Regions from separate parts of the Pseudomonas sp. DNDY-54 genome, predicted to be linked through region 1. Evidence: predicted binding sites of a transcription regulator. Region 1 holds the regulator's gene; each other region holds the start of a gene.
The links. Region 1 encodes sigma-54, which starts transcription at its own class of promoters, with help from an activator protein. Its sites were predicted from a motif close to ANTGGCATNNANNTTGCTNT; they were not measured.

Region 2: K4O48_RS12265 (CmpA/NrtA family ABC transporter substrate-binding protein) is a predicted target of sigma-54. The motif match lies at 2,546-2,565, and genes of this name have one in related genera.
Region 3: glnA (glutamate--ammonia ligase) is a predicted target of sigma-54. The motif match lies at 2,264-2,283, and genes of this name have one in related genera.
Region 4: K4O48_RS13255 (flagellar hook-length control protein FliK) is a predicted target of sigma-54. The motif match lies at 1,346-1,365, and genes of this name have one in related genera.

What each region holds. Positions count from the first base shown of each region.
Region 1 is NZ_CP082271.1:3,402,931-3,407,417, forward strand. It holds gene lptA (lipopolysaccharide transport periplasmic protein LptA) at 1-100, shown strand, start outside; gene lptB (LPS export ABC transporter ATP-binding protein) at 100-825, shown strand; gene K4O48_RS15855 (RNA polymerase factor sigma-54) at 974-2,482, shown strand; gene hpf (ribosome hibernation-promoting factor, HPF/YfiA family) at 2,566-2,874, shown strand; gene ptsN (PTS IIA-like nitrogen regulatory protein PtsN) at 2,881-3,345, shown strand; gene rapZ (RNase adapter RapZ) at 3,466-4,323, shown strand; gene K4O48_RS15875 (HPr family phosphocarrier protein) at 4,332-4,487, shown strand, end outside.
Region 2 is NZ_CP082271.1:2,653,849-2,658,335, forward strand. It holds gene K4O48_RS12255 (VWA domain-containing protein) at 1-813, shown strand, start outside; gene K4O48_RS12260 (BatD family protein) at 810-2,432, shown strand; gene K4O48_RS12265 (CmpA/NrtA family ABC transporter substrate-binding protein) at 2,644-3,867, shown strand; gene K4O48_RS12270 (ANTAR domain-containing response regulator) at 3,879-4,457, shown strand.
Region 3 is NZ_CP082271.1:276,590-281,076, reverse strand. It holds gene typA (translational GTPase TypA) at 1-413, opposite strand, end outside; gene thiI (tRNA uracil 4-sulfurtransferase ThiI) at 584-2,038, opposite strand; gene glnA (glutamate--ammonia ligase) at 2,377-3,783, shown strand; gene K4O48_RS01335 (DUF4124 domain-containing protein) at 4,015-4,487, shown strand, end outside.
Region 4 is NZ_CP082271.1:2,872,657-2,877,143, forward strand. It holds gene K4O48_RS13255 (flagellar hook-length control protein FliK) at 71-1,309, opposite strand; gene K4O48_RS13260 (Hpt domain-containing protein) at 1,442-1,750, opposite strand; gene K4O48_RS13265 (fused response regulator/phosphatase) at 1,828-3,534, opposite strand; gene K4O48_RS13270 (STAS domain-containing protein) at 3,534-3,839, opposite strand; gene fliJ (flagellar export protein FliJ) at 4,020-4,472, opposite strand; gene fliI (flagellar protein export ATPase FliI) at 4,476-4,487, opposite strand, start outside.

The DNA.
Region 1 (4,487 bases):
CCGCGCTACCAATACCGACGTCACCACTCCCCGCCCCCGGGTCGACATGGTCATCCAGCCGCGCAAGAAAGATCAGCCGGCAACGGAGCAGACTGAGTAATGCCGACCCTCAAAGCCCAGCATCTAGCCAAAAGCTACAAGAGTCGCCAGGTCGTACGTGATGTCAGCCTGTCCATCGATAGCGGACAGATTGTCGGCTTGCTTGGCCCGAACGGAGCGGGCAAGACCACGTGCTTCTACATGATTGTCGGCCTGGTCAAGGCTGATCAGGGTCGGGTACTGATCGACGACCAGGATGTCACGCATTTGCCCATGCACGGTCGCGCTCGGGCTGGAATTGGCTACCTGCCTCAGGAAGCCTCGATTTTCCGCAAGCTATCCGTGAGCGACAACATCATGGCGATCCTTGAAACACGCAAGGATCTTGATCGCAACGGGCGACAGCTGGCGCTGGAAGGCCTGCTGCAGGAATTTCATATTCATCACATTCGCGACAGCCTGGGCATGAGCCTGTCTGGTGGTGAAAGGCGTCGTGTCGAGATTGCCCGCGCGTTGGCTACCGCACCCAAGTTCATTCTCCTGGATGAACCCTTCGCCGGTGTCGACCCGATCTCTGTTGGCGACATCAAGCAGATCATCCACCACCTCAAGGCCAAAGGAATCGGTGTGCTTATCACCGACCACAACGTCCGCGAGACGCTGGACATCTGCGAAACCGCTTACATCGTCAACGATGGTCAACTGATTGCCGAAGGTGATGCAGAGACGATCCTGGCCAATCAACTGGTCAAAGAAGTTTACCTCGGACACGAATTCAGACTCTGATCCTGCTTTTTTCCACCGAGACGGTCGTCTAGGGCTAGGCAAAGGCTTCTCAAGCAGGCATATAATTTGCTTACGTTGGCGCCAGCTGCGCCAGCGAAATCGGAACAGGCGCGGTTGCGCCGGCAAATAAGGTTCGAAGTCCTCTGCCATGAAACCATCGCTAGTCCTGAAGATGGGCCAGCAGCTGACGATGACTCCGCAGCTGCAACAAGCCATACGATTACTCCAGCTCTCCACCCTCGATCTTCAGCAGGAGATTCAGGAAGCGCTGGACTCCAACCCGATGCTCGAACGCGAAGAGGATGGAGACGACTTCGACAACTCCGATCCAATGGCGGAGTCCGTCGAAAAAAAATCAGAGAGCACCTCCACCGAGACGGCCGAACCAGACGCTCACTATGAGGAGCCCATCAATACGGTGGAGAACCTCGAGGAAGGCGACTGGGGGGACCGCATCCCCGAAGAGTTGCCCGTAGATACCGCCTGGGAAGATATCTACCAGACGAGCGCCAGCAGCCTGCCCAGCAGTGACGACGACGAATGGGATTTCACCAGCCGGACCTCAACGGGCGAAAGCTTGCAAAGCCATTTGCTCTGGCAGCTCAACCTCGCCCCCATGAGCGACACCGATCGTCTCATCGCCGCCACCCTGATCGACTGCATCAACCCTCAGGGCTATCTCGACGAAACCCTTGAAGAGGTGCTTGAGTCATTCGATCCAGAACTGGGAATCGAGCTCGATGAGGTGGAGGTTGTACTGCGCCGCATCCAACAGTTTGAACCGGCCGGTATCGGGGCGCGGGATTTGCGAGAGTGCTTGTTACTGCAGCTTCGCCAGCTTCCCGAGCGAACTCCCTGGCTAAGCGAGGCACTCCGGCTGGTGAGTGATCACCTGGAGATTCTCGGCGGTCGCGACTACAGCCTGTTGATGCGCCGCCTAAAGCTCAAAGAAGACGAGCTGCGCCAGATCATCGATCTGATCCAGACATTGAATCCGCGACCCGGCTCGCAAATCGAAGCGGGTGAGCCGGAATACGTTGTACCCGATGTGATCGTTCGCAAGCACAACGGCCGCTGGCTGGTTGAGCTGAATCAGGATGCCATGCCCCGCCTGCGTGTCAATGCGCAGTACGCCGGTTTCGTCAAACGCGCCGATGCCAGCGCTGACAACACCTTCATGCGCAACCAGCTGCAAGAGGCACGCTGGTTTATCAAGAGCCTGCTAAGCCGCAACGAGACGCTGATGAAGGTTGCCACGCAGATCGTCGAACACCAGCGCGGCTTCTTCGAGCATGGGGATGAAGCCATGAAACCGCTGGTGCTACACGATATCGCGGAGGCAGTAGGGATGCATGAGTCGACGATCTCGCGGGTCACAACGCAGAAATTCATGCATACCCCGCGCGGCATCTACGAGCTGAAATATTTCTTCTCAAGCCATGTCAGCACAGCCGAAGGCGGTGAATGCTCGTCCACAGCGATACGGGCAATCATCAAGAAGCTGGTCGCCGCGGAAAACCCTAAAAAGCCATTGAGCGACAGCAAGATCGCTGGTCTACTGGAGGCACAAGGTATCAATGTTGCACGCCGCACCGTCGCCAAATACCGCGAATCACTCGGTATTGCACCATCCAGCGAGCGCAAGCGGTTGATGTAGATGCCCAGGCGACTTGTTCGATTTCTTTCGGTGGCGGGCGTTTTAGCCCGCCGAATCGCAAGTGGCAGAAAAGGAGATGCAGTATGCAAATCAACATCACTGGCCTTCACTTAGAAATCACAGAAGCCATGCGTGACTACGTTGAGGAGAAGTTCGACCGACTGGAGCGACATTTCGACCGCATCATTGCCGTCCAAGTGATCCTTCAGGTCGAAAAGCTCAAGCAGAAAGCCGAAGCCACACTGCATGTAGCCGGACGCGAAGTCATTGCCAACGCCGAACACAGCGATATGTACGCGGCCATAGATTTGCTTGCCGACAAACTTGACCGGCAACTTATCAAGCACAAAGAAAAACAGCTCGACCATAACCAGGGCTTACTTGCTCGCTGACCCATCATGATCCGAATCGAAAACATTCTGACCCCCGGACGTTCCTTGGTGAACGTCCCGGGTGGTAGCAAGAAACGCGTCCTGGAACAGATCGCTAAGGTGCTCGGCCAGGATCTCCCCGATCTGGACTCGCAGACTATCTTCGAGAGTTTCATTGCCCGCGAGAAGCTTGGCTCAACCGGCTTCGGCAATGGCATTGCCATTCCTCATTGCCGTATGCCTGGCTGTGTATCGCCCCTCAGTGCCGTACTGCGGCTCGACACGCCAGTAGACTTTGATGCCATCGACGGCGCTCCCGTCGATCTGCTGTTTGTGTTACTCGTGCCCGAAGCGGCCACCGACGAGCACCTCGAACTGCTTCGTCAGATTGCTAGCATGCTGGACCGCGAAGAGGTGCGTGAACGCCTGCGGCAGGCCACGTCGGGGCAGGATCTGTATCAAGCCATTGTCGATATTCAAAGCGGTCGCTAGCAGAGCGGTGTTTTGCCGCCCACGCTGAGTGAGGAAGAGACACGTGCCCCAAACCTGCCAACGCTCATCTCTCCCAAGCAGCCTCAAGCGAGGCATCTTGGCCTTCGTGCCACCCACTGCATGCGCCTGATCATCGTCAGCGGTCGCTCCGGGTCCGGCAAAAGCACCGCGCTCAACGTACTTGAAGACAATGGCTTCTATTGCATTGACAATTTGCCCGCCGGCCTTCTGCCGGAACTGGCGGAGCGAGCGCTGCTGCACACGGAGTTGCTGCAGCCACAAGTGGCGGTATCCATCGACGCACGCAATTTACCCAGCCAACTGAAACGATTTCCCGAGCTGCTCGAAGATGTGCGCGCCCGATATATCCAGTGCGACGTGCTGTACCTGGATGCTGCAGACGAGACGTTACTCAAGCGCTTCTCGGAGACGCGTCGGCGGCACCCGCTGACCAATCAGAATCGCTCACTGGCAGAGGCGATCCATGACGAGGAGCTGCTGTTAGCGCCCATCATCGATCACGCTGATCTAAAAATTGATACCACGCACCTCAACCTCTATCAGCTACGTGACACGCTGAAGCTGCGCCTGCTGAACAAGCCCGAGCCAGGCACAGCGTTTCTCTTCGAGTCCTTTGGATTCAAGCGCGGCATGCCGGTGGATGCGGATCTGGTCTTTGATGTGCGTTGCCTGCCCAACCCGTACTGGAAAGCCGATCTACGGGATTTTTCTGGCCTGGACCAACCCGTCATCGACTACCTCTCGACGCAGGCAGACGTAGACGAGATGTTCCACGATATCCATGCCTATCTGAGTAAATGGCTTCCGCGGTTCGCTGCAAGCAATCGTGCGTATGTCACGGTTGCCATTGGCTGCACCGGCGGCCACCACCGCTCGGTCTATCTGGCTGAGCGGCTGGGTGAGGCGCTGCGCGACCCCTTGAAGAACGTCCAGGTCCGCCACCGCGACCTGACTTAGGAATTCACATGCCTGCGTGCGAGATCACCATCATCAATAAGCTTGGGCTACATGCCCGAGCGGCAGCGAAGTTCGTCGGCGTCGCCAATCAATACCCTTGCGACGTCCGCGTGGGTCGCTGCGCTGAATCGCTCATCGATGGCAAGAGCATCATGGCTGTGATG
Region 2 (4,487 bases), 750 kb from region 1:
CTTCCGCTGTTGTTGCTGGCCGCCTGTGCTGGTCGCAGAGGCTGGATATTCTGCCTGCCGCTGTTTCTGTTTATGCCGCAGCCGGCGAGCGCACTGAGCCTGCAGGACCTGTGGCTGCGCCCCGATCAACAAGGCGAGCGTCTGCTCGACGCACAGCGCCCGGCCGAGGCTGCTGAACATTTCGAAAACCCTCAGTGGCGAGGCTACGCGCGCTACCTAGCCGGTGATTACGCGGGTGCTGTTGAGCAGTTCGGCAAAGGCGATACTGCCGCGGACCATTACAACCGTGGCAATGCGCTGGCCCGTATTGAAGAGTTCGACGCCGCAATCGAGGCTTATGATCAGGCGTTGGAGCTTGACCCGGCCCTTGAGGCGGCCCGCCGTAACAAGGCCACGATTGAGGACATCTTGCGCCAACGCCAACAACAGGCGCAGCAGGAGCAGCAGGAGCAGCGCGCGGAGGATCCGCCTTCTGAAGACGCCGCTCCCGAGTCCGGTCAATCTCAACAGCCCCCACCATCGGCCGGTTCCGCTGCCAGCCAATCACAACCCAGCGAGCTTTCCGAGCAAGACGAGCTCGAGCAGGGCAATCAGGATCCAAGCGCGGCTCCCGCCGAGGCGTTGAGTGATCCGGGCGAAGCCGGCGAGCAGAGTGAGACAGCCGAGGCCCTTGAGGCCACCGGCGCGCCGTTCGATCCCGAGCAGGATCAGGCAATGAACCAATGGCTGCGCAAGATTCCCGACGATCCCGGCGAGCTGCTCCGCCGCAAGTTTCTCTATGAACAACGCAAGCGCCAGGAACTGAATCGATGACGCGGCTGATCGCATGTGTGCTTCTACTTCTGCTGGCCTGCCAGGCAAGCGCTGGCGCGTTGATCGCGCGAGTCGACCGTACCCAGCTCAGCCTGGATGAAACTGTTGAGCTGACTTTGGAGACAGCCGATGCGGCCGTATTCGGCAAGCCGGACCTGCAGCCTCTCGACAGCCTCTTCAAGGTCTTCGGTACCCGCCAGGTCAGCCAGCTCTCCGGTAGCAACGGCGAGGCGCGCACCCTCACTCAATGGCAAGTCACGCTCCAGCCGCGGCAGACCGGCTATGTGATCATTCCGCCGTTACAGCTGGGCGAATGGCGCAGTGAGCCCATCACGCTAAATGTCAGCGAATCCCGCACCGAGGGCGGCGACAAACTGGCCCCGATATTCATCGACTCCAGCCTCGACGTCGACAGTGTCTATGTCCAGGCGCAGGTAGTGCTCACCCTGCGCATTTACCATTCCGTTTCGCTTTACGATGACAGCACGTTGTCGCCCTTGCAGATGAACAACGCGCTGGTCGAACGACTTGGTGAACCACGCACCTACGAGAAAGACATCAACGGCGTACGTCATGGCGTGATCGAAATCCGCTATGCGTTGTTTCCGCAGAAAAGCGGCACGCTCACCATCCCGGCACAGCTGTTCAGCGCAACCACCGTGGCGCCAACAGGCGACTACTACGGCTCTCGCTTCGGCAGCTCCACTCAGGTCCGCTCCCCGGAAATCCCGCTACAGGTCAAACCGAAACCCGCCAACTACCCAACCGATGCGCCTTGGCTTCCGGCAATCAACCTGACCCTGGTCGAGGCCTGGAGCCCGCAGCCGCAGGAGGCGCAGCTCGGCGAGGCGCTGACGCGAAGCTTGCTGATCAAGGCCGAAGGCCTCTCCAGTGCACAGCTGCCGCCGGTAGAGTCACCGCCGCTACCCGGTCTGCGCCGCTATCCCGACCAACCGAGCTTGAACGATGCGGTCACCGACAACGGCGTTACCGGCAGCCGTGAACAGCGCGAGGCGCTGGTGGCGGCCAATGCCGGAGACTTTCTGCTTCCGCCTGTAGAGATCGTCTGGTGGAACACCGTCGAGGACCGGCTGGAGCGAAGCGCTCTGCCCCAGCGTTCGCTCCAGGTCGCGGACAACCCCGAACTCCAACCACCACCGCTAGACGATGCCGAGCCCAACCAGACGATCACCCAGCCACAGTTGCTTTGGCCCTGGCAGCTCGGCAGTGCCGTGTTGGCCCTGACCACGTTGCTCGGCTTCGGTTTGTGGCTGCGTGCGCGTAGCCAGCCGGCAGTCATTCGCACGGTTCAGACTGGCCCGACGCCCCGCAGCTTGCTCGACGATCTCAAGCGCGCCTGTCTGGCCAATGATACCCAGGCGACCCGACACGCCCTTGATGCCTGGGCACGTCAGCAGCCGGAAACGCTGGCGGACATGGCGGCACGTTTCGTTCCCCTGTCTGACGCGCTCGACGGTTTGAACGGTGCGCTCTACAGCGAGACCGGCCAGCGCTGGCAAGGCGAGGCGCTATGGCAGGCCATCCAGAACCTGCCGCCCGCGCAACCCACCACCATCGAGCAGGAAACAGGCGCCCTGCCACCGCTTTATCCGCGCTGAAGCACATCGGGCCGGCCACCTCTAAACACACCGAAAGACGTTCGGTGGCCGGGCGGCTGATGTGAAACCCCCCGGCAGGCCACCGCGCCAGCCTCAACCACGATGACCCGCCCACTGGCATGTGGCTTGCTTCGCATGACACATCGTGTTCCCACGCACTCGCTGCTTTCCCGCCGCGAGGTGCGTTCAGCGGCAGAGGTTTCTAGCGCCAATGATCCATTCCGACCCCCCAACACGCCCCGACCCACTCGCCTGGGTCGCCGGTAGCGATGCCCCCGAAAAACGAGTGGTCAACCTCGGTTTTATGGCCCTCACGGATGCAGCCTCGCTGATCGTCGCCGCTACTCAGGGGTTTGCCCAGCCGTACGGCCTGACGCTCAACCTCCACCGACAGGCGTCCTGGTCCAACGTGCGCGACAAGCTGATTGAAGGCGAGCTGGACGCCGCCCATGGGCTCTATGCATTGATCTATGCCGTGCATCTGGGAATCGGCGGCAGTGCCCCAGTGGACATGGCCGTACTTATGGGGCTCGCCCAGAACGGTCAAAGCATCACCCTCTCCAACACGCTCAGGTCAGCCAGCGTGACCGATCCGGAGGCACTGGCCGCCAGTGTGCGCCAGAGCGGTGCAAAACTCACACTCGCTCAGACCTTCCCAACCGGTACCCATGCGCTCTGGCTCTATTACTGGCTGGCAGCACACGGCATCCACCCGCTCAAGGACGTACGCACCCTGGTGGTGCCGCCGTCGCAGATGGTTGCGCATTTGCGGGCACGGCGCATCGACGGGTTCTGCGCGGGCGAACCCTGGGGTGCTCAGGCGATGCAGGAGGAGATGGGTTTCACGGTAGCCACCAGCCAGTCAATCTGGCCCGACCATCCGGAAAAGGTATTGGGTTGCACCCGTGCCTTCGTCGAGGAGTATCCCAATACGGCGCGGGCACTGGTCATGGCCATTCTCGAGGCCAGCCGCTTCATTGACGAGAGTCGGGAGAATCGTCGCAGTACGGCGCAGCTGATCGCGGGCGGCGCCTACGTTGATGCGCCACTGGCGGCTATCGAACCACGCTTTCTCGGACACTACGAAGACGGGCTCGGCCACGCCTGGCAGGACAAGCACCCGCTACGCTTCTTCGGTAGCGGCGAAGTCAATGTGCCCTACCTTTCTGATGGTCTTTGGTTTATGACCCAACTGAGGCGCTGGGGCCTGCTGCGTGAGGATCCGGATTACCTCGCTGTCGCGCAAAGCGTGCAACAGACCAGCCTTTACAGGGATGCAGCGACAGCACTGAACATTCCGCTGCCGAATTCGCTGATGCGCAGCGCCACGCTCATGGATGGCAGCCGCTGGGATGGCAGCGATCCGGCAGGCTACGCGCGCAGCTTCGCCCTGCACTCGCTGGCGGACCCTGCCGTACGCCACGTGCCTTGTTGAGGGAGACTGCCATGCTTCGCGTCCTTCTCATCGACGACACCCCACGCAAGGTCGGCCGCCTGCGCGCGGCACTGATCGAAGCCGGCTTCGAGGTCATCGAAGAATCCGGCCTGACCATCGACCTGCCCGAACGGGTCGAAACCGTCCGCCCGGACGTGGTGCTGATCGACACCGACTCCCCTGGCCGAGACGTCATGGAGCAGGTCGTGATGGTCACCCGCGACCAGCCGCGTCCCATCGTCATGTTCACCGATGACAACAACCCCGACGTCATGCGCCACGCCATCCGCGCCGGCGTTAGCGCCTACATCGTCGAAGGCATCCAGGCCCAGCGCCTGAAGCCGATCCTCGATGTGGCCATGGCCCGCTTCGAAAGTGACCAGGCGATTCGGGCCCAATTGCACGCACGCGACCAGCAACTGGTCGAGCGCAAGCGCATTGAACTGGCCAAGGGCATGCTGATGAAAATGCGCAGCTGCAATGAGGAAGAGGCCTACACGCTGATGCGCCGCCAAGCCATGAGTCGCCAGCAGAAGTTGGTTCAGGTAGCCGAGCAGATCATCGCCATGAACGATCTGTTGGGGCAGTGATCCGCAGCGGGTTTCGGCCAGGCATTCGCC
Region 3 (4,487 bases), 1.3 Mb from region 1:
TCAGGACGCGCGCCCGGACGGTCGACCTTGTTGATTACCACGATCGGACGCAGGCCGGCTTCGAAGGCTTTCTTGGTCACGAAGCGGGTTTGCGGCATCGGGCCGTCTTGGGCGTCGACCAGCAGCAGCACGGAGTCGACCATCGACATCACGCGCTCGACTTCACCGCCGAAGTCGGCGTGACCGGGAGTGTCGACGATGTTGATGCGGTATTCGTTCCAGCGAATGGCGGTGTTCTTGGCCAGGATGGTGATCCCGCGCTCTTTTTCCTGGTCGTTGGAGTCCATCACGCGCTCGTCATTGAGCTCGCCGCGCTCCAGGGTGCCGGACTGACGCAGGAGCTTGTCGACCAGGGTAGTTTTGCCATGGTCAACGTGAGCAATGATGGCGATGTTGCGAAGATTATCGATCACAGTAGTGGTCTCGTAGTTGGGTCGGGCGACTGAGCGGATGCGTCCAGCGGCCCTACGCGAAAATTCAGTTTGATAAAAGCGGATGATTGGCGAGGTGTCGCGGCTGTTACAGGCCGCGGTGCAGGTCGGGAGGGCGGTGACGGATACTGCCGCCATTCAGCCCGGGCGTTTTATGCCGGACGATAAACGCGCACATTGACATGCCCCTCGCTCAATAAATGATGAGCATGCAGGCGGCTCATGACACCTTTATCGCAATACAGCAGGTACTGGCGATTCACGTCCAGCTCCTTGAAGCGGTTGTTGATCGCATAGAACGGCAGCGTTTGCACTTCGATGCCATCGAGCTGCAAGGGTTCGTCCTCTGCAACATCAGGATGGCGGATGTCGAGAACTACCTGGCCGGCAGAGGCCGCGACAACTTCTTCGACGTGAAGGTCCTGGTCGAGCTCTTCAATCACGCGGTCGATCGCAACCTGGCGGGCATTGGCCATGGCGCGTTCGAGCACCGCCATGTCGAACTGCTTTTCTTCGTGCTCGATGCGGTAGCGCTTGGCCTTGGTGGTCGGGTTCTTGGAGATCACGCCGCAGTACTCAGGCATGTTCTTGGCGAACTCGGCGGTGCCGATCTCGAACGCGGTGTCGATGATGTCCTGCTTGTGGCTGGCGATCAGCGGACGCAATACCAGCATGTCGGTGGCCGAGTCGATCACCGACAGGTTCGGCAGTGTTTGGCTCGACACCTGAGAAATCGCTTCGCCGGTGACCAGCGCATCGATGTGGAGCCGCTCGGCAATCTCGGTCGAGGCGCGCAGCATCATACGCTTGAGCACGACACCCATCTGGCTGTTGTCGACCTTTTCAAGAATCTCGCCGACGACTTCCTCGAAGGGCACACTGATGAACAGCACGCGATGGGAGCTGCCGTACTTCTTCCATAAATAGTGGGCCACTTCCATCACGCCCAACTCATGCGCTCGGCCGCCCAGGTTGAAGAAGCAGAAATGGGTCATCAGCCCGCGGCGCATCATCTGATAAGCCGCGACGGTGGAATCGAAACCGCCGGACATCAGCACCAGCGTTTGCTCCAACGCCCCCAGCGGATAACCACCGATGCCGTCATGCTGGGCGTGAACGATGAAGAGTCGCTGGTCACGAATCTCCATCCGTACTTCCATCGCCGGCGCTTTCAGCGAAATGCCAGCGGCACCGCATTCCTGACGCAGCCGGCTACCGACATGCCGCTCGATGTCCATCGAACTGAATGGATGCTTGCCGGCGCGTTTGCAGCGCACCGCGAAAATCTTGCCGACGAGCCGGTCAGCGAAATGTGCTTTGCACTTCTCGGCGATGTCATCCAGGTCGGCCAGCGGGTATTCATGCACTTCAAGGCAGTGAGCGATGCCCGGCGTGCAGCGCAATCGCTCGATCATCTCATGCAGCGCTTTCGGCTCGCTGAGCGCGGTTTCCACCTCGACGTTGTCCCACACCCCTTCCACCCGTACGTCGGGATCGAGGTCGCGCAGCACGGCGCGAATGTTTTTCGCCAGCTGGCGAATAAAGCCTTTGCGCACCGGCGGGCTTTTAATGGTGATTTCAGGGAATACTTTGACGATCAGCTTCATGGAAACAGCGCATGCGCCGGCAAGGCGTAAAAAGAGGGGGGCGGAGTATATCGGAAATTGATCAAGCTTTAGGCAGTTTTCTCAAATCCTCCTGACTGCACCCAAATTGAACAAAGCCCGAGCCGTGCGCACCAAGAAAGTGCAGTAGATGTGCAAAACGTATCGCGAAACAAAACGCACCGCTGGCGGACCACCGCGCTTGAGCGTCTAGACCCAATACAGAGCACTGGCATGCAATTTGCTCCCTTGTGAGGCAGGTCGCCTTGGCGGAATATCGCCGCCCGGCTTCACCCTGATTCGGAAGCAACCTGTCACGCTTCCACCACTTGGAGAACACCATGTCGAAGTCGCTTCAACTGATCAAAGATTACGATGTGAAGTGGATTGATCTGCGCTTCACTGATACCAAAGGCAAGCAGCACCACGTCACCATCCCGGCTCGTGACGCTCACGATGAAGACTTCTTTGAACATGGGAAGATGTTCGACGGTTCCTCCATCCATGGCTGGAAGGGCATCGAAGCCTCCGACATGATCCTGATGCCGGTTGATGAAACCGCCGTGCTGGACCCGTTCACCGAAGAGCCTACCCTGATTCTGGTCTGCGACATCGTCGAGCCAAGCACCATGCAGGGCTACGACCGCGACCCCCGCTCGATCGCCAAGCGCGCTGAGGAATTCCTCAAGTCGACCGGCATCGGCGACACCGTATTCGTCGGTCCCGAACCCGAGTTCTTCATCTTCGACGAAGTGAAGTTCAAGTCCGACATTTCCGGCTCGATGTTCAAGATCTACTCCGAGCAGGGCTCCTGGATGACCGACCAGGACGTCGAAGGCGGCAACAAGGGCCACCGCCCGGCCGTCAAGGGCGGCTACTTCCCGGTTCCGCCGTGCGACCACGACCACGAAATCCGTACTGCCATGTGCAACGCCATGGAAGAAATGGGCCTGGTCATCGAAGTGCACCACCACGAAGTGGCCACTGCCGGCCAGAACGAAATCGGCGTCAAGTTCAACACGCTGGTCGCCAAGGCCGACGAAGTTCAGACCCTGAAGTACTGCGTGCATAACGTGGCTGATGCCTATGGCAAGACCGCGACCTTCATGCCGAAGCCGCTGTATGGCGACAACGGTTCGGGTATGCACGTGCACATGTCCATCTCCAAGGATGGCAAAAACACCTTCTCGGGCGAAGGCTATGCGGGCCTGTCCGACACGGCGCTGTACTTCATCGGCGGCATCATCAAGCACGGCAAGGCGTTGAACGGCTTCACCAACCCGTCGACCAACTCCTACAAGCGCTTGGTTCCCGGCTTCGAAGCACCGGTCATGCTGGCCTACTCGGCTCGCAACCGCTCCGCCTCCATCCGTATTCCGTACGTTTCGAGCCCGAAAGCCCGTCGTATCGAGGCGCGCTTCCCGGATCCGGCGGCCAACCCGTACCTGTGCTTCGCTGCACTGCTGATGGCTGGCCTGGACGGCATCCAGAACAAGATTCACCCTGGCGATGCGGCCGACAAGAACCTGTACGACCTGCCGCCGGAAGAAGGCAAGCTGATCCCGCAGGTGTGCGGCAGCCTGAAGGAAGCCCTGGAAGAACTCGACAAGGGCCGCGCGTTCCTGACCAAGGGCGGCGTGTTCTCCGACGATTTCATCGACGCCTACCTCGAGCTCAAGAGCGAGGAAGAAATCAAGGTCCGCACCTTCGTGCATCCGCTGGAATACGACCTGTACTACAGCGTCTAAGCCGGTTCGCGCGGGCCTCCTTCGGGAGGCCTCGTTAGCATCTTCAAACCCCGCCCTTACGGCGGGGTTTGTGTTTATGGCACGGAATACCGGCGGATTCGGCAGGAATGGCGGTGACGCTCGCCCAATCGGTCGAGTCAGGTTGCTGCCTCTCCCAATTCACGCTGATGAAACTTGCCTGCACGCCTGAGCGGTGCAAGGCTTGCAGCACCCCATCCGCGGAGCGTCCTCATGCGTATCGCATTGTTCAGCCTGCTTCTACTCGTTGTGGCGTCAGCCCACGCAGAGATTTATAAGTACACCGATGACAAGGGCAATACGGTGTTCACTAATCAGCCTCCCGAAGGCGTCGCCGCCGACACGGTCGACTTGCCGCCGGCCAACACGGTCAACATCCGCACACCCGAGCCACCACCGCCTCTGGAGCAGGAGACGGATCGTCAAGGCAGCGAACAGCCTTACCGGAGCCTGAGCATCGGCGGCGTGCCCGATGAACAGGCGCTGCGTGCAAATAACGGCACCTTTGTTGTCAACGCCCAGCTCGATCCGCCGCTGAAACAGGGCCATCAGGTCCGCTTCCTCCTCGATGGCATCCCGCAGGCGGCCCCCAGCAACAACACGTCCCTGCAGCTAAACAATGTGGACCGCGGCACGCATCTTCTGGAAGTGGAGGTGCTCAGCGGCGAACAGGTGGTTCAGCGCAG
Region 4 (4,487 bases), 530 kb from region 1:
GAATGAGAAACAGCAGGACCAGGATTGCGGGTGCAAACGCGAGATTCAGACTGCGGTCAGTTTTCTGGCATCACGCGTAGTAATCAACCAGGCCGCGGTCTGCGCCCATTCGGCCAGCTCGAATTTCCGTCGTGCCCTGGATAACTTCCTCGTCGCCGCCAGCCAAGCCTCCTGCAACGCCCCGGTTGCGCGACTCGCCGCCGTCGTCACCTTTCCAGCCACGCGACTGGTCGGAAACATTGACGTCCATCGTCATGCCTTGCTGCGCGAAGCTGTCTCGCAGCCGTTGCATCTGGCCTTCCAGCGCATCCCGAACACCCGCATGGGGGCTCATGAACGTGACTTGAGCCTGGTCCTTGTTCATATCGATCCGCACTTCCATACGCCCCAGCTCGGCGGGGTCGAGCTGAATCTCAGCTGACTTGAGGTTTTGACTCGATAGCCACATCACCTTATCGACGACCGCTTCGCTCCAGCCCGATTGCTGCATGTTTACCGGTTGCCCGGGCACCATCGCGGGCCGCTGCGCTTGCTGCACCTGATTCTGTTGCGCAATCGCCTGCGTCAGCGGACTGAGTCGGTTGATCGCCGCATCGGTGGCGCTTGTGCGGCTGTCCTTGGGGGCATCCAGCATCTCAAGCACCTCACCGAAGCTCTCATCCAGCGTAGGCTCAGCGGAATCCTCGGCGAGCTGTTCATCTGAGAGGAGAAGGTTCGTCGGAATTGACTCCTGCGTACCCATAGACAGCTCGTCCTGCAGAACAAGAACCGGAGCGGGACTCTTCTGAAGACCCGTCTGGATCTCCAATGCGCGCTGACCTGCCAGCGCCGTCTCGCCATTAGCGTCAGCCTCACCAACAGCGGTCTGCGCCTGCGCTAAACCAACCAGAAATTCGCTGCCGGACGGCGGCTGTGCGGGCAGCGTTTCGTCGCCTTGCGTGCCCTGCCCGCCCAGCCCGAATAGCAGAAGCGGGTCTAGCTCGGCCTCAGGCTCTAACGAATCGCTTTCGGCCAACTCGGGCTCCGCAGGCAATTCATTGCCGGTGTCGGCAGTGACCGGCTTTTCAGTGCCGCCCGACTCGGCGGTTTCCTGACTCGGCTTTTCGGCGACCGGCTTGTCACGCACGGGCTTTGCTGGCGCATCCTGACGTTCGACAGGTTTGGCCTGGCGTTCCTTGGCATAGACATTGGCGAAGCTGGAGGGCTCGTCCCGACTGGGTTGCGGGGCGGCTTTAGGCGACGCGTTGGCCGCCTTGATTGCAGCGCTCGGCGCCTTGAGGTTCAGTAGCAGATCGGGGGAAACGGCCATGGGTCTTTCCGCTTAAGGTGATGACATGCATCTCGTTAAGCAAAGTCCAGGCCATCAGCTCATGTCGATCTGCCCCAGCGGATCGACGGGCGCGGCCACTGCTCGTATCCGAGCCCGGGCGCAATGCCAAGGCTAGCCAGGCCCGCCCCAGCGCTGGCGCTCGGCCCGATAGAGAATCCGCACGATGGCGAATTCGCGCTCGATGCGTTCGATTAAACCGGGTGCCGCTTCAAGCTGTTCAAGCCGGGCGGTTTCCTCCAGCTCGCGACAAAGTTCCGCCAGCAGAGTTGCGCCCATGTTGCTGCAACTGCCCTTGAAACTGTGTGCAGCTTGGCGCAGCTGTTCCGCCTGGCCACTCCGGCAGGCCGTTTTCAACAGGCACAGCCGCTCTTCCGAATCTGTGAGAAAGGTATCCAACAGCACCGGATACTCTGCATCCATCACGTCTTGAAGGGTGGCCAGCACGCTACTGTCGAGATGATCGACCACGAATGTGCCCCTGGTGGAAAAGCGGCGGATTATGCATGACGCGTCCAGTGGAACTCTACCGTCAGGAGTGCCCCCTCCGAGTCCCAATAGAATCGCTCACTCAACTGACGAATCATGCGCAACCCGCGGCCTCCAAGACCCTCAGCACAGTACTGCTTGTTCAGGGCCCGCTGTACGTCGAAGCCGCGACCACTATCACGCACACCGATCCTTAGATAACCGTTAGGGCCGTCAGACTTGACCGTCAGGGCGATGGACACAAAGCCCTCGCTGAGGTCACGCAGACGTTGCTCACGTTCCTGGTAGTAGCGTGCAAACCCGTCGGCATCGCGCTTCAGCGCGGTGTCGAGCGATAGCACGCCATGCTCCAGCGCATTCGAATAAAGCTCACTGAGCACTGTGTAGATAGTCCCTGCGCGGTGGCGCAAGGGCGAAATCTGTAACAGCAGCTGCATCGTCATGGGTAACGGGTTGGCTGCGCGTAAGCTACTGGGGTGCAGCTCAAAGTTGACCGACCAATCCCTCGCCCGAGGCTGCTTGGCGTCGAGATACGGATCGAAGGACTGAAATATCGCGGGCACCATCTCGCCAGTGATGCTCACTTCGACGAGGCTGAGGTCATCGTCAAGTATTTGACCGTGGAACGCATGAAGTGCGTTCTGAATCTCTTCGAACAAGGCGGAGGGCTCAACGTTCTCGTTCATCACACCCAGCAACCGCTGTTCGCCGAAGAACTCACCCTTCGTGTTACAGCTTTCCGTGACGCCATCAGACATCAGCAGCAGGCGGTCGCCTACCGCCAATGGCATCGTCTCGAAACGGTCATCAAACTGGGAGGCGTCGAGCACGCCAAGCGGCAGATGCCTGGACGGCAACGGCAGCCGCTCGCCCCCCTCGGCCCGGAGCAGATAGCCATCCGGCAGCCCGCCATTCCATACGCGCAGCATGCCTTGCTTGAGGTTGATATCCAGCAGCGTGGCGCAGCAAAACATTTCCACGGGCAGGATCAGCTTCAGCTTGGCGTTGATCTCGCGCAGGATCTCGGTACTGGAATAGCCTTTGGCGGTCATGCCGTAAAAGGTTTCCGCGAGCGGCATGGCGCCAACCGCTGCCGGCAAACCATGACCGGTAAAGTCGCCCAGCAGCACGAACATGCGGCTCGCAGGCGCGTGGGCCGCAAGCAGTAAATCGCCGTTGAACAAGGCACGCGGTGATTGCCGATATCGGATATTGGGCGCGTTCAGGCAGCCCGCGTGCGCGACCTTGTCGAAGATCGCTTTGGCAGCACGCTGCTCGTCGAGCAGTTGCTGGTTGCGCCGTGCAATGAGATCACGCTGCTCCAGCACGGTAGCCTGCAAGCGGCGCAAGCGATGCATGGCCTGAATCTTCGCTTCGAGAATGATCGGGTTGTAAGGCTTGGCGATAAAATCATCGCCCCCCGCTTCGAGGCAGCGCACAAGCGCTTCGTTCTCGGCCAGCGACGTCAGAAAAATGATGGGGACCAGTTCGTTACCCGCGAGCTGCTTGATCTGGCGCGCGGCATCGAAGCCATCCATGACAGGCATCAACGCATCCATCAAGACCAGCTGCGGCCGCTCGCGCTTGAACAGCTCCACCGCCTCCGCGCCATTCGCCGCGGTAACGACATGATGCCCCTGCCGACGAACGATGGCCGCCAACAGCATGCGGTCGGCCGCGCCATCCTCGGCGATGAGTATGGAGAGCCGGCCGGGCATCAAGCGATTGCGAACAATTGTTCGAAGTTGGAAACCGAAAGGACTTTCCGCACATCAGGATTGCAGTTGATCAAGCGGATGTCGGCTTTGTCACTGCCACCGTGATCACGAAGCAGCAGCAACATACCGAGGGCCGAGCTGTCGAGGTAGGTCGCGCCGTTGAGGTCGACAACGTAGCGGCGAGGTGAATTGCCTGCTTGCTGATAGGCGTCACGAAACGCCTGATGGGTGTTGAAATCGAAGCGCCCTTGAATCGTGATTGTCAGCTCCTGTCCATCCGCCGATAGCTGTGAACTGATGGTCATTTAACACTCCTGGTTCGAACGAGGTCGTGGCCGTTCGCCACGGCTATCGTGTATTGCTGGGCGGCGCCAGCGATGCGGAATGGTGCCTCGCCAAGCCTGCGCCCAATGCATGATGTAAGCGCGGAGCGATTGCGAAGAAACTGATGAAGATTTAGCACCCAACGCCCTGCACAGCAAGCTTCATTCCTGTCTAGGTCGCCCCGCCAAGCGCTGAGAGAACTCATCGAGCAGCTTTTGCTCGCGCTTGTCTGCCGCCGTTCTGGCTTCCAGCAGGTAGCGCTCGACCAGCTTGCGCAGCCCATCGAGCCGTGCGCGACGCTGCTGCCATTGATCGCGAAGCTTGTCGAGGTTGCCGCGGTGCCAATCCACGCTACGTTGCTGTTGGGCAATGGCGGATTCCAGCTGAGACAGGAAGCGCTGATAGTTGAGCAGCCATTGCCCGGACACGCCCTGGCTGCCCTGAGTCATCCACTGCTGCTGGTAATCGCCGAAATACTGTCGCAGTTCGCCCAGTTTGACCTCGGCCTGAGCCAGTTGCGTCTGGCCCTGACCGAATAGCCGAGCAGCATCGCGTTCGGCACGCTCGGCCATATCGATCACCGGCGCCAGACGCGCCGCGCGGCTCGCTGCCAAGGGTTAGCCTGCGGC